Regions from separate parts of the Agromyces mangrovi (ex Wang et al. 2018) genome, predicted to be linked through region 2. Evidence: predicted binding sites of a transcription regulator. Region 2 holds the regulator's gene; the other holds the start of a gene.
The links. Region 2 encodes HspR, which represses chaperone genes until heat shock. Its sites were predicted from a motif close to AAGTTGAGTCNNNNNGACTCAACTT; they were not measured.
Positions count from the first base shown of each region.

Region 1: the regulator HspR is predicted to act here: its motif matches at 1,966-1,990, upstream of QUE38_RS11930 (ATP-dependent Clp protease ATP-binding subunit).

Region 1 covers NZ_AP027737.1:2,519,332-2,522,736, reverse strand. Annotated here, with positions in the region: gene QUE38_RS11930 (ATP-dependent Clp protease ATP-binding subunit) at 1-1,947, opposite strand, end outside; gene QUE38_RS11925 (DUF262 domain-containing protein) at 2,085-3,194, shown strand; gene QUE38_RS11920 (hypothetical protein) at 3,248-3,405, shown strand, end outside.
Region 2 covers NZ_AP027737.1:1,495,444-1,498,848, reverse strand. Annotated here, with positions in the region: gene QUE38_RS07095 (DnaJ C-terminal domain-containing protein) at 1-956, shown strand, start outside; gene QUE38_RS07090 (heat shock protein transcriptional repressor HspR) at 990-1,409, shown strand; gene QUE38_RS07085 (class I SAM-dependent methyltransferase) at 1,761-2,882, shown strand; gene QUE38_RS07080 (type III polyketide synthase) at 3,012-3,405, shown strand, end outside.

The DNA.
Region 1 (3,405 bases), 1.0 Mb from region 2:
CACGATCGAGTAGGGGTTGCGGCGCACGCGCTCGGTGAGCTGGCCGGCCTCGTCGTAGCCGACGTAGCCGGGAGGGGCGCCGACCAGGCGCGACACGGTGTGGCGCTCGCCGAACTCCGACATGTCGAAGCGCACGATGGCGCCCTCGTCGTCGAACAGCGAGGCCGCGAGTGCGCGCGCGAGCTCGGTCTTGCCGACGCCGGTCGGTCCGAGGAAGAGGAACGAGCCGACGGGCCGGCCCGCGTCGCCCATGCCGGTGCGGTTGCGGCGCACCGAGCGGGCCACGGCGGCGACCGCGTCGTCCTGCCCGATCACGCGGGCGTGCAGCTCGGCCTCGAGGTTGGCGAGGCGCTCGCGCTCGCCCTCGGTGAGGCGGTTGATCGGGATGCCCGTGGCGCGCGAAACGACGGCCGCGATCTCGGGCTCGTCGATGACGGCGTCGCCAGAGGCACGGCGAGCGGATGCCTCGCCCGACGTCACCTCGTCGAGCCGGCCCTGCACGCGGCCGATCTCGTCGCGAATCCGCGATGCGGCCTCGTAGTCCTCGGCCTGCACGGCGTGGTTCTTGTCGGCCTCGAGCTCGCCGAGCCGCGAGACCAACGCCGACACGTCGACCTTCGCGCCGAGGCGCAGCCGCAGCCGCGCGCCGGCCTGGTCGATGAGGTCGATGGCCTTGTCGGGCAGCACACGATCGGTGAGGTAGCGGTGGCCGAGTTCGACGGCTGCGCGCAGCGCGGCATCCGTGTACTCGACGCCGTGGTGCTCCTCGTACGCGGGCTTCAGCCCCTGGAGAATGAGGATCGCGTCCTCCACAGACGGCTCGCCGACGCGCACCGGCTGGAACCGGCGCTCGAGCGCGTGGTCCTTCTCGATGCTGCGGTACTCGCTGAGCGTGGTGGCGCCGATGAGGTGCAGGTCGCCGCGCGCGAGGCGGGGCTTCAGGATGTTGCCCGCATCCATGCCGCTGCCGTCACCGGGGCCGCCGGCGCCGACGACGGTGTGCACCTCGTCGATGAAGACGATGAGTTCGCCCTGCTGCGACGCGATCTCGTCCATGAGCTTCGTGAGCCGCTCCTCGAAGTCGCCGCGGTAGCGCGTGCCGGCGACCATGGCGGGCAGGTCGACGGCGACGACGCGCTTGCCGAGCAGTTGCTCGGGCACGTCACCCGCGACGATCGCCTGGGCGAGCCCCTCGACGATCGCGGTCTTGCCGACGCCCGCCTCGCCGATCAGCACGGGGTTGTTCTTCGTGCGCCGGCTGAGAATCTCGACGGTCTGCTCGATCTCGCTCGCCCGCCCGATGACCGGGTCGAGCTCGCCGTCGAGCGCGAGCGCCGTCAGGTCGGTGCCGAACCTGTCGAGGGTGGGGGTGGCGGATGCCTCTGAGCTCGCGCCCTGCTCCGTCGGCGCGCCGTCGGGCGCGACCGTCTCGCGCACGCCCTGGGTGAGCGCCTCGGCCGTGACGCCTGCGCGCGCGAGCACCTGGCCCGCGGGGGCATCCGTGTTGATGACGAGCGCGAAGAAGAGGTGCTCGGGCTCGATGTACGTCGATCCACTGGAGCGCGCGACCTGGTAGGCGTGGAACAGCGCGCGCTGCGCGGACTGGGTGATGTTGGCCGCGTCGACGTCGGCGGTGTCGGATGCCGCGGGCAGCCGCGCCTCGGTCGCCGTGACGATGGTCTCGGGGTCGACGCCGATGCGCGTGATCGCCTGCGCGACGGTCTCGTCCTCGACGATGACGCGCAGCACGTGCAGCGCGTCGAGCTCGGTCTGCCCGCGCTCGAGCGCGAAGCGGCCGGCGCGCTGCAGAGTGCCCTGCGTGCGCGCGGTCAGGAAGCGGCTGAGGTCGATCGACCGTGCCTGCCGCGCCTGCTCGCCCGCGAGGTACCGGGCGAGGAACTCATCGAACGAGTTGCCGCCGGTCTCGGGGTTGAAGTCGTTGGGCACCTGGGGTCCTCCTGTGCAAACTTGAGTGTGGTGTACTCAAGTAAAACCGCAACCTCAACTGCCGTATTCCAGGCCGCAGACAGCCCTAGCTGCCACGTCGGATACAGAAGGAGACCCTAGCTACAGCACTCCAGCGAATGACCGGAGACCAAGAGACCTCACCTGACGTCCTCCAGTACAGTCAGGAACACTCCAAGAACCGAGTCGATTGGCAGAGTATGGCGCAGGCACGAGCAGATGACCTTGTGGTCCAGTCAAGTGACATGGCCCTTCTAAATATCGCATCGATGCACGCTTCAGGCTCACTTGACCTCAGCCCGCGGTACCAACGAAGAAACAGGTGGGATCGCGATCGACAAAGCCAGTTGATTGAGTCTTTCCTACTCAACGTACCCGTACCGCCGGTGTACCTAGCCGAAGAGGCCCGCGGCGTCTTTGCAGTCATCGATGGAAAGCAGCGTCTAACCGCGATTTCCCAGTTCCTGAATAACGAGTTTGCCCTCACCAAGCTTCAGCTACGGCCCGACCTTGAGGGATTGCGATTCCGGGACCTGACAGCTGAGGCGTCAGCAGCTATTGGCATGCGACCGCTGCGGGCAGTCACGATCCTTCGAAAGACGCCGGATTGGGTAAAGCATGAGGTGTTTGTTCGCCTGAATCGCGGTGGGCAACCACTAAATGCCCAAGAGATCCGGAATGTAGCTTTCGCCGGCCCGCTCAACGACCGGATCATTCGCTTGGCAGAGCACCCCTTCCTCCATCGGCAGCTCAAGATCAGTTCGCAGGAATCGGCAGCATACGCAGACATGTCTGACGTGGAGACCGTCCTGCGGTTCTTTGCGTTGTCGGCCAGTTGGCGCCTATTTGGAGGAAGTCTCCGCAACGCGCTTGATGAATTCATGCAGCAGCACTACGAAGCAGGGCCATCTCGCATCGCAGAACTAAGCGAACGCTTCTATCGAGCTATCGGCTGGGCGGAGCGGCTGTGGGGAGTGCACGCGTTTCAGCGGCACGACGGGTCCCAATGGCGTGATCAGATGATCGGTGGCGTCTACGACGCCCAGATGGTCGCAATCGACGTTGTCAGCGATGCACAACTGGAGCAAGCAAGTCCGCAGCGCGTCTTGGGTCGTACTCAGAGGCTCTTTCAGGACCCCGACTTCGATAGTTCGGTCCGACTGAGTACCAACACTTCGGCCAGAGTCCGGTACCGCGTGCGGGCCATGATTGACCTGCTCGAGGCATAGAAGCGATGGCCGCGGTCGATCAGCTACTCCAGAGACTCGCTCGGCTTGATGAGGTGCTGGACTTCATCGCATCGCCGCCAGCCAGTGTGCCCACACCGGTAGTGGACAACGCAGCCAGGTCGGTCGCCATCCAAGGACTGTCCGCGTTCGAGCAATTCCTTCGAGAACGCGGCGTGGAGTGGTCTGAAGCGCTAACGCAGGCAAGAATTCC
Region 2 (3,405 bases):
GCGTCTCGAAGAACGTCACCGACGCCGACCTGAAGAAGGCGTACCGCAAGCTCGCGCGGAAGTACCACCCCGACTCCAACCCGGGTGATGCGACGGCCGAGGCCAAGTTCAAGGAGATCAGCGAGGCGAACTCGGTGCTCTCCGACCCGGAGCAGCGCAAGGAGTACGACGCGATCCGCGCCATGGGCGGCGGTGCGCGCTTCACGGCGCCTGGCGCCAGCGGCAACGCCGGCGGATTCGAGGACGTCTTCGGCGGCATGTTCGGCGGCGGCGGGCGCGGCCAGCAGTACACGTACACCCAGGGCGCGCCGGGCGGCGGCGGATTCGAGGACATCCTCGGCGGCATGTTCGGCAGCGGCCGGTTCGGGCAGCCCACGGGCGGCTACCGCGGCTACGGCGGGCCGAGCCGCGGCGCCGACATCACGGCGACCACCACGCTCGACTTCATGACCGCCACGCGCGGCGACCAGGTCACCCTGCACGCCGACGGCGGCAAGCCGATCACGGTGCGCATCCCGGCCGGCGTCGCCGACGGGCAGAAGATCAAGGTGCGCGGCAAGGGCCGGCCGTCGCCCGACGGCGGCGAGCCCGGCGACATCGTGCTCACGGTCGAGGTGCGCAAGCACCCCGTGTTCGAGCGCGACGGGCTGAACCTGCGCGTGAACGTGCCGGTCACGTTCGCCGAGGCCGCGCTCGGCGCGACCATCGAGGTGCCCACGCTCGGCGGCGACCCCGTGAAGCTGCGCGTCGCACCCGGTACGCCGAGCGGACGCGTGCTGCGCGTCAAGGGCCGCGGCGTCGAGACGAAGAAGGGCACGGGCGACCTGCTCGCGGTCGTGCAGATCGCGGTGCCGTCGCACCTGTCGGGCGAGGCCGAGTCGGCGCTCAAGGAGTTCGCCGAGCTGGTGCCCGACGAGAACCCGCGCGCCGACCTGCTGGCGCGCGCCAGGCAGTAGGCTGCCGAGCCACGGACGGGAGAGGAGCACGTGATGGACGAGAAGAGCCCCATGTTCGTGATCTCCGTCGCGGCCGAGCTCGCGGGCATGCACCCGCAGACGCTGCGGCAGTACGACCGGCTCGGCCTCGTCTCGCCGTCGCGCACGCCCGGAAAGTCGCGCCGCTACTCGATGCGCGACGTCGTGCAGCTGCGCGAGATCGCCGCGCTGTCGGGCGAGGGCGTGAGCCTCGAGGGCATCCGCCGCGTGCTGCAGCTCGAGAACCGGGTCGCGCACCTCGAGGAACGCGTGCGCGAGCTCGAGGCGGCGCTCGCCGACGAGATGCTCAACCGTCCGGGCTCGCGCGTGTTCGCGTCGAGCTCGGAGGGCGAGGTCATCTCGCTGAAGACCGGCACGCGCGTGCGCCGGCAGAACCAGGTCGTGGTCTGGCGCCCCCTCGACCAGCGCCGCTGACGCGGTTGCGTGGCGACCCGGCACGTGCCCGGCGAGCGAGCCGGCCGTGCACGACTGGCCGCGTCGCCGACCGCGGGCCGGGTCGCTCGGCACGTGCCGAGCGGTTCGGCACGTCGAGTTCGGCGTGCCCGGGTGAGTTCGGCGTGCCGCGTGACCTTGCACGTGCCGCGCGACTGGGCCAGCCGTGTACGACTGGCTCGCTCGCTGACCGCCGGCCGGGTCGCTCGGCACGTGCCGAACGGTTCGGCACGTAGAGTTCGGCGTGCCCGAGTGAGTTCGGCGGGCCGGTGCGAACGGCACGTGCCGCTGCGGGAGGCGGAGGGCGGGGCGAGACGCGGGTAGCCTGCTGGCGTGGACTTCGATGCGCTCCGGCGCGCGCCCGACACCGAGGGCGACGGGCTGCGGGCGTGGGATGCGGCCGACCGGCTGATCCTGGACGAGGCCGGCGCGTGGCTCGCGGAGGCGGGTGACGGCGAGGTCGTCGTCATCGGCGACACGCATGGGGCGCTCGCGCTGGGCGCGGCCGACCGCGGGGCGCGCGACGTGCGCGTGCATCAGGACGCGCTGCTCGGGGAGCGCGCCATAGCGGCCAACGCCGCCCGTACGGGCCTCGCCGGCGCGGTGCGGATCGTGCCGTTCGACGCGGGGCTCGCGGCATCCGCTCGGCTCGTGCTGCTGCGCCTGCCCCGCTCGCTCGACGCGCTCGACGAGATCGCCGGGCTGGTCGCCGCGCACGCGGCCGACGACGTCGTGGTCGTCGCGGGCGGGCGCATCAAGCACATGACCCTCGCCATGAACGACGTGCTGCGCCGCCACTTCGGCCGGCTCGACGTCACGCACGCGCGGCAGAAGTCGCGGGTGCTGGTCGCGCGCGACCCGATCCGGCCCACCGAGCCGTCGCCGTGGCCGGCCCGCGCCCGAGACGACGAGCTCGGCCTGACCGTCGTCGCGCACGGTGGGGTCTTCGCCGGATCGGGCGTCGACATCGGCACCCGCGCCCTGCTCGCGCACGTCGGCGAGGTGGCAGACGCCGCCGACATCGACGAGGTGATCGATCTGGCCTGCGGCACCGGTGTCGTCGCCGCCTGGCTGGCCGAGCGGATGCCCCGGGCCCGCGTGCGCGCCCTCGACCAGTCCGCCGCGGCCGTCGCGTCGGCCCGCGCGACCGCCGAGGCGAACGGCGTCGCCGACCGCGTCACCGCCGAGCGCGCCGACGGGCTCGAGACCGTGCCCGACGCGACCGCCCGCCTGGTCGCGCTGAACCCGCCCTTCCATTCGGGAGCCGCGGTGACGACCGCACTCGCCGAGCGCCTCTTCGCCGACGCGGGGCGCGCGCTCGCGCCAGGCGGCACGCTCGTCACCGTCTGGAACTCGCACCTGCGCTACCGCCCCGCGCTCGAACGCCTGGTCGGACCGACCCGCCAGCTCGGCCGTACCCCGAAGTTCACCGTGACGGCCTCCACCCGCCCCTGATCGCCTCCCCTATCCGCGAGTCGTCATGAAGTGTCGCCATCGGCGGCGCCGAAGCGACAGTTCATGACGACTCGGTGAAGTCGGGCGGGGACCCTATCGGCGCGGGGCGGGACATGCCTACAGTGGGGCATGACCGTGACGCTTCGGGGTTTGCAGACGGCCGTCCCTCCCACCGTGCTCATCCAGGAACAGGTGCGAGACGTCTTCAAGGCCCAGCCCGGGCTGAATCGGCTCGCGCAGCGCATCGTGTCGACGTCGTTCGACGTGTCGGGCATCGAGACGCGCCACACGGCGATCGCCGAGCTCACGACCGAGGCGCGGCCCGAGACGCCCGAGTTCTTCGACGTCGAGTCGGGCGAGCTGCTGCTGCCGGGCACGAAGGCGCGCAACGAGCTGTACGCGGAGCAGGCGACGATCCTCTACGTCGAGGCGGCGCGGCGTGCGATCGCGGCGACGCCGGGTCTCGAGGCATCCGACATCACCCACATCGTGACCGTCTCGTGCACCGGCTTCTACCAGCCCG